One region of the Labilibaculum antarcticum genome, then DNA from elsewhere that is predicted to be linked to it. Evidence: riboswitches for the same ligand, from Rfam matches in the RefSeq annotation. Region 1 holds a riboswitch; the other holds the start of a gene.
The links. A riboswitch is a leader RNA that binds a small molecule or an ion and turns the genes downstream of it on or off. The one in region 1 is predicted to bind cobalamin.

Region 1 (4,220 bases):
CTTCATTTATTAAATCAGGACGAACCTCTTCATTATTAAACACAATTGCTTGCTTTGCAACAGTCGGATAATTGGAGTAATCGGCCAAATACATATAATTGTTTTCATATCTATGACCAATGTACCGACCCATTAATTGTGTTGAAAATCCTTTCAAATTATCAAATTCGACACCAAAAGAAGCTGTATTATCACGTACGTATCTCATTTCTCCTGTCAAATCATTTCCTTCCGAGTCTTGATACTTTACTTTTGCATCGATCAAATGTGTATAGTTTACAAATACACGTAATGAATAGTCATAATCTTTTAGAGCTCCAATATCATAAGACGCAAGTAATTCCAGACCATTCATATCTGCACTCTGTGCATTTATATAGGTTGAATTGTGATTTGGCAAGGTACTTTTGATAATCTTATCCTTGTGATGGGTCGTAAAATAAGTTACATCCAATTTAATTCCTTTCTTATAGTTGTCATAGCCAAACCCAAAATCCAAAGTGTTCGATTTCTCCGGATCAAGATCAGAATTCCCTTCTGTGGTAGTCGTTCCTCGAGTATATACACCAGCAACTTGATAAGCTTTAGGAGCTAAAAAAGCATCTCCCCAACTAGCATGGGTTGAAAATCCTTTTATTAGTTCATATTTTGCACCAATATTTTTTGTGAATACCCAATAATCCTCTTCACTCTTCTCATTTCCCAACAAATTATCAGCATCAAGTTTAAATTTGATATTATCGCCTCGCAGTCCGAGCATAAAATTCAATTTATCGTTCAATAATTTAAATTGAGCCTGCCCATAGATCCCTGTGGCTATATTTTTATAATCCGGTTGATATGGTGCCTCTATCGCTCCAGAGGTATCAAAGTTCATACTCTCATACCTTTCGGTTTTATTATCTAACCCAACAGCCAAACTATGATTTCCGATTTGATAAGAGTCATTCAATTGAAAACCGTAGGTTTTGTAAACACTCTCAAAATCCCCATAACCATCGGAGCCAACATCGTAAGTCTTATTCTCTTCATTCGAATAAAAAGGCGAGAATTCGATTTGATGTCCGTTCATCTTACCCATCAAATCGAAGCCTGTTGTAAAACGTTCAATGTCCTTTTTGTCCATTCCTCCTGTATGCCAAAAATTACCAGGCGTTTCGATATCCTTTCCCTTATAATATCCACCATTTACATTTAGTTTCCAGTTCTCAGCCAGTACAATTCCCAAACGTGAATTTAAATTGTAAGTTGTGAATTGAGAATTCTCCATTCGCTCACCATAGGTACTTGCATCCAATATCGATTTAGCAGATTTCTCATCATACAAATTATTTTCTCCTGTCTTATAATCCTTAGCTTGATTGTTGTATGAAAATCCCAAGTCGAAATCCAAAACTTCAGATAAAGAACCACCTAAAGCCAAATTCACTTTTGACCTATGAAAACTTCCATATTCCATGGCTAGCTGACCCCGTATTTCTCCAGAACTATTCTTGGTAACAATATTAATAACACCCGCCATAGCGGCAGATCCGTATTGTGCCGAAAAAGGTCCTTTTAATATTTCCACTCTCTCTACATTCTGTAAATCAATACTTGCAATATTATCAGTACCAGAAGGTTTTCCATTAATTAGTATTGTAGTATACTTTACGCTTGGTGAAGGGCTAAATCCGCGCATACTTACAACGGCCGATACTCCAGGATACTGAAGAATATCTACTGCTGCCGAACGCTTTAATAAACCCGCAACATCAACGGCTGGCGAAGCCTCAATCATTCGTTTGGTAATAATCTCAATTTTTTGAGGCAGGTCTTTTACCGTAGCATTCACACGTGACGCATTAATTGTTACCTCTGATAAATTGAGGTGCTTCACAACCTTCGTTTCGTCGATTGGGTTTGGAACTACATCAGCTTTTACTGCAGAATTAAATAATGACAGCAATGCAAAAGCGGTTAAAAATGTTCTTTTCATGTTTTTAAGAATAAAATGAAAATAAGTTTAACTATTGCAATGCAGACAGGGAGCTAAAAGAAAATTTCTCAACAAGACATATCGAACCAGTCATGGCAGATCAATCCTTATATCAATGCTGATAAAGTTTTCGTTCACTTGCTCTTTTTCCCGAAAGCAATGACTATTGATTTGCAAAGGCAGGTCTTCTGACTTGTTCTACTTTTTGAGGCCTTCCCATTCCGAAATTGGAACAGTGGCATAGGACTTTCAAAAAGCTTGTAACAGAACTTACAGCTACGGGTATAGTCTCGGATTCTCACCGAATTCCCTTTTCATTTCATTCTCGATAATGAGAGATGAAATACCAAATGCAGGGCAAATGTATAAAAATTTTGACGTTTTATTTCTATTCTATACGACATAAAAAAAATACAACATTCGAAACTCATTTATTCAGAGAACTAATCGTTGCATCATTTTACTTGGAATTTTTGATTTTTGAATTAATCAGTAGAAAAAGAGGTTCGAAGATAGGCTAACAATTCCTCTATGCTTTTACAAGTAAGCGTTTCTCCATTTTTATGAATTTCCCACTCCATAATATCTTCAAGCAATTTTACAGAGCAATTACCGGCTTCTTCACAAGTCACTTGATAACCTTCACGCGACAAAGCTCTTTGAGTCCAGAAACCCATTACATCATTACCCAAAACCTGAATTTTCTGTTTCTTTTGGTAATTCATAATAAAATTGCCTGTTTTTCGATCGAAGATAAAGGACTTGTTGTGAAAAGTTTCTTCGATGCTTCCATTCAAAACCAAATCTTCGGGAGCACCTATTTTTATAGGCTTGCCTAATGCCATTAACCAAATAACATCTGCTGCCTGAAGGGCTAAATCCAGTTCATGAGTAGAAAGTAAAATGGCCTTATTCGTTTCACGAGCCAAACGATGCAACAAACGCATGATGTCAACACGATTTGGTAAATCCAGGTGAGCAGTAGGTTCATCCAGCATGATGAGTGGCGTATCCTGCGCCAAAGCTTTGGCAATCATTACACGTTGTCGTTCACCATCACTCAACTGATTGATAAAATGATCGGCATAGTGCATCAAACCCACTTGCTCCAAAGCCCATTTTATTTTATCGTTGTCTTCTTCCGATAAACGTCCCATCCATGAAGTATAAGGATGACGCCCTAACGAAACGATATGGTAAACGGTCAGATTTCCCACATCAATTCTTTCAGTTAGCACAATACTTAATAGCTGCGCAATCTCTTTGTAATTTCGATCCCGAATAGGTATCCCTTCTACTAAGGTATATCCCGCCAAGGGCGATTGAATTCCGGCAATGGTTCGCATGAGCGTTGACTTGCCCGCTCCGTTTGGACCTAAAAGACAAACCATTTCGCCTCGCCTAATTGTTAGGTTTATATCAGAAAGCAAGCACAAATTATCCTTTCTCCCCTGCTTGTACCCAATTGAAAGATCCTTCGTTACCAGTATGTTTTTTTGCATCTCTTTTATATCGCTCATAAATCCCCCACTAACCGGCAAAAGAAGCCTTTACATTTCTACTACGCATAATCACCCAAATTACAACTGGCCCTCCAAATAAGGCTGTTACCGAATTAATTGGCAATGTATTTTGATTCCCTGGAATTTGAGAAATAATATCGCAAGCAAGCATTATTGCAGCTCCTATTAGTATTACCGCTGGCATTAATACCTTATGGCTTGCTGTTCTAAAAATTGATCGGGCAATATGCGGTACCGCAACACCAACAAAAGCAATAGGGCCTGTAAATGCGGTTAAAGTTCCGGCGATTAATGCCGTACTTATAATAACAGCAATTCTAGTTCGATTCACTGAAATACCTACACCACGAGCATAATTCTCGCCCAATAAAAGTGCATCCAAGGGTTTTATCAGAAAAAAGGCAATAATTAATCCGCAAAAAACTATGGGTGCCATTACTTGCATTTCATTCCATGTAACACCTGCCAAGCTTCCAAAAGTCCATACTATAAAACTTTGTATTTGTTCTGGGGCGCTAAAATATTGCAGAATATTTACAACGGCGCCAGTAATGCTTCCAAACATGATTCCAATAATTAGTAATGAAACACTATCTGATATTCGGATGGATGCCAAGGCCACAAGCATAAACACTACCGATGCACCAACAACGGCTGAAACAACCAATGCCCAACTACCCAAAAAAGCCGAAATGGCACCAAAAGCAACTGGCATTATA
Region 2 (4,220 bases), 200 kb from region 1:
CATCTCAAAATCGACACTATTCTTCCTGAAATCTTCAAGCAAATAGGAAAATGTGCTGAAAAATGAGATATCACCTTCACTCACAACTGATACCTGTTTGCCTTCTTCAACATCTTTCTGTACTTTTAAAAACAAATCAGCATAAGCCTTCACCGCATGCGATCGATCTTTACTCATCGGTACATTAATAGGGATGAATTTCTTCTCCTCTACATCCAATTGCTTCAAAATCACCAATGAAAAACTATCCTGATTTCCTTTTGATGATTGCGTTGCCGGATAGTAAATCTTCTCCGATTTCTTCAAACAATTCAAGGCTTTCACCGTTATTAACTCAGGATCTCCCGGTCCTAACGCTACACCAAACACTTTTCCGCTCATATCTTTTATTCCCCTCTTCTATTATTGATGATGATGTCCGTGATCATGACTATGCCCGTGATCGTGTCCATGATGATTGTGTGGCTCCACCCCGGTTAAAACAGTAGTTGCTACCAAATCAACTTTTCCGTCTAACACTTCTTGTAATCTTGTATTCAATACCTCAAACAATCCATTCACATCACCTAACAAGGGTGCAATTGCGATGTTCTTATCCGGATTTTCTTTTGCAAAAACCTCCATCGTATCATTTGCTTTATCCATATAAACTCCAGGAAAAAATACAAAAGGCAACATCACAATATTTTTAAACGGCAAGACCTTCAACCAATCCAATACCACAGGCAATGCCGGATAAGTCATGTTGCTCGTGTAGGCATTAACAGCAAAAGGATAATTCTGTTTTTCCTGAATCAAACGGGTCATCTTCGCCAAATCGGCATTGGCCTCGGCTTTGGAAGCTCCAATACCTAGTCCCAGAAATGCAGTATCATCAATCTTCCAATCCTTATTTTTAAGAGTTTCACTTATGAGCTGCACTCCGTACTCAACCATTTCATTACATGTCCCGATGTAATTGGCCAACTGAATCTTCACCTTATATTTATCCTGAAGGCCATTTAAGGCATAAGGAATATCTCTTTCCATATGCACTCCTGTAAATAAAAAGACAGGAATAGCAATAATCTCTAAGACTCCTTTTTCAAGCAATCGCTTCACACCCGTCTCAAAATCCGGTTCAGACAGCTCCAAAAATCCATATTCAACCTCATAATCCGTAACTTGAGACGCAAATCGCTCTGCAAACTCTTGAAAAGCTCTTGCTCCTCTTTCTTTGCGGGTTCCATGCCCACACAGTAAAATTCCTTTTCTGTTCATAGCTATCAAATTTCTGTTTCGGCCATTTGATTAATCAGTGGTGATAATTGTTCTGAATAGGCGACTACTTCCCCAACAATAAATATTGCCGGTGGTTTAAAATCATGCTCCTCCATCTTTGCCACAATATTTCCTAAAGTTCCTTTTAGCACTTCCTGTTCCGGCAAAGTTCCCCAACGAATCATGGCAACCGGTGTTTCTGGTTTCCTGCCATTTGCCATCAGATTTCGAACAATTCGTGCTGCCTGTGTAACCCCCATATAGAAAACAAGAGTATCAATACCCGTAGCAATCTTATCCCACTGAATTTCTGTTTTGTGATTATCACACTGATGTCCTGTGAAAAAAGCTACTGAAGAAGCCACATTTCTCAATGTAACAGGAATACCAGCGGCTCCAGGAACAGCAAATCCTGCCGTAATACCAGGAATCACTTCAAACTCAATGTCATGTTCTTTCAAACCCAATATCTCTTCCGCGCCACGACCAAATACGAATGGGTCTCCACCTTTCAATCGTACAATCTTCTTTCCTGCTAATCCTAACTCAATCAGCATTCCATTGATCTCTTCCTGTGGATAGGTATGTTGTTTGTTCCTTTTCCCAACGTAAATAATTTCACAATCAGATTTACAATAGGCTAACAATTCCTTGTTTACCAAATAATCATATAGTACTACGTCTGCATTTTCAATGGCGCGAATAGACTTCAGTGTGATTAATTCAGGATCGCCCGGACCAGCACCAACAATGCTCACTTTACCTCTTTTAGGATTCATTTCATCTTGATTTTAAAGTATACAAACGGTAGTTTGCCTTTAAGTTATGAGTACAACAATTCGGTCCTGTTGAAAACAACAAGCTGAATTATTAAATTGTATTAATTTGGGAGTAATCTTAGGCTCCAAAAATTAAACTTTTGCGAATCGCATTTTTCTGCCTTCGCTCTTTCATAAAGTTTTGGAGTTAACCAGTTCGTTTTATCAATAAACGAGATGAACAGAGTGTCATCTATAACCGATCTAAATTTTAAAATTTGGTTCCGAATTAACGAACCAAGCATAATATGCCACTTAGGCATAAACATAGTCTTTCTCTTCATAATCTAACTTTTAGTCCCGAAAGTATCGATTAAACAAAATTGCTTTTAAGCAGGTCTTCTGACTTTCTCCCTCTTGTTGCGCCTTCCCATATCTTCCATAAGATACAGTGACATCATGCAACAGAGTTTGGTATAGAGATTACAGCTGCGGGTACAGTTCCGGACTCAAACCGGATTCCCTCTTTAATATCAAATCAAGTGATAGGATATTGCCAAATCGCGAAACAAATGTATCAATATTAATTCAAGATTTTAAGCATTCCTCACATCATTATTGAGCTTCGAATAACACCAACCACAATCTATCCTGATAATCTGACACATACAAATATGAAATAAGTCTCACATCTGTCGAGAAACATATTTTACAAGTTTAGTCCAGAACATAAAAGAAAACATCCACACCTATATTTTATTATGTGTCATAATATGATGTTCTCTACATTTATGCTAATCTAAACTTCTATTATCATGAGTAAAGTAAGACTGTAAATTGATGGAATTCGAATTTACCGCCCAAAGAAAAGCGGGCAATTACACTTTGTAATAATTGCAGATCACACAATCGAAGCGGATAAAATAATGGCGACTACAATTCCTCTAGAACCGTTTAAAGTAAGCGTCATGATAATGAATATTTCTTAGACTCCAATCAACCGGGTTCTGAAGGCTTATATATCCTAAGCAGAAAAATGCTTAAAGACAGAGAATTAAATGTTCATATCTACTTAAGACTCACAAGAAAAAGCCAAAGAGATTTAGGTGAAATATTAAAAGATATAGAAACAGGAGTAGCAGGTGATGCATCTAATATCGTGACTGATATCGTTGGTGCAGTTAATGTTTCTTGATTAATCATCTCGAAAAAGGCCGTCTCGTTGGTTGGTAAAATGGTAAAGGATATTCCGGATAGATATTTTGGATTTATGAGCGCATTTGAAAGGTTTGGTCCGGAATTCGAGGCCCTGACCGAAATCGACCGGAAAAAAAAATTCACTGGAGACACTTCCCTTATTTACAGTTGGTCACTTGAAGAATCGATACAAAATACAAGGCAAAAAAAAAGGCTGATTTTCATCAGCCTTTTGTATTTCTAATAGTATAAAAATCGTTTTATTTTATGTGTTGCTGTTTTCTGAAATGGATCAACGTGAGCCACGATCAATTGAACCTGTGAAAATTTGTTCACCCGGGAGTTCACATATACCTGTAACTCCTGCATCAATTCATCGACTGTAAGATCAACATAATTACCCATCTCTTTTTTAACATTATGATATTGCTGTTCCAGCTCCTCATAATTAAAATGAACCATTGCGACTAATTTGCCTTTCTGTTCAATAACTACAGATTCGACTACATGCTTAAAGTTATTGATTACCGATTCAATTTCTTCCGGATAAATATTTTCACCACTTGCTCCTACGATCATATTTTTTAAACGACCTTCAATGTATAAGTAATTGTCCTTATCCATTTTTGCGAGATCTCCGGTTTTAAACCAACCATCCTCTGTAAGCACCTCTTTGGTTTTCTCAGGTTCTTTATAATAACCCATCATTACATTATCCCCTTTTGCCCAAACTTCACCAATTTGAGTAATAGGATCAGGATTATTGATTTTCAGCTCAACTCCGACTAAAGCAGGGCCTGTCGATTTAAATTTAGTAATTGCCGGACCGCTTCCAGCAATTAATGGTGCTGTTTCGGTTAATCCGTAACCAATGGCATATGGAAATTTTGCTTCACGTAAAAAAAGCTCAACTTGCGAATTCAATTTCGCACCACCAATACCAAAAAAGGTTAATTTACCTCCAAAGGTTTCCATCAATTTCTTTCCTGCTATGGCATTTAGTTT

Region 2: it holds a riboswitch for cobalamin, as region 1 does, so the genes downstream of both, ALGA_RS17860 (hypothetical protein) here and ALGA_RS17030 (TonB-dependent receptor plug domain-containing protein) in region 1, are expected to answer to the same signal.

The regions. Positions count from the first base shown of each region.
Region 1 covers NZ_AP018042.1:4,294,758-4,298,977, reverse strand. Annotated here, with positions in the region: gene ALGA_RS17030 (TonB-dependent receptor plug domain-containing protein) at 1-1,978, opposite strand, end outside; cobalamin riboswitch at 2,140-2,345, opposite strand; gene ALGA_RS17025 (ABC transporter ATP-binding protein) at 2,464-3,498, opposite strand; gene ALGA_RS17020 (iron ABC transporter permease) at 3,509-4,220, opposite strand, start outside.
Region 2 covers NZ_AP018042.1:4,490,252-4,494,471, reverse strand. Annotated here, with positions in the region: gene cobI (precorrin-2 C(20)-methyltransferase) at 1-381, opposite strand, end outside; gene ALGA_RS17870 (sirohydrochlorin chelatase) at 403-1,260, opposite strand; gene cobA (uroporphyrinogen-III C-methyltransferase) at 1,266-2,039, opposite strand; gene ALGA_RS17860 (hypothetical protein) at 2,141-2,362, opposite strand; cobalamin riboswitch at 2,394-2,594, opposite strand; gene ALGA_RS23020 (hypothetical protein) at 3,055-3,213, shown strand; gene ALGA_RS17850 (AMP-binding protein) at 3,456-4,220, opposite strand, start outside.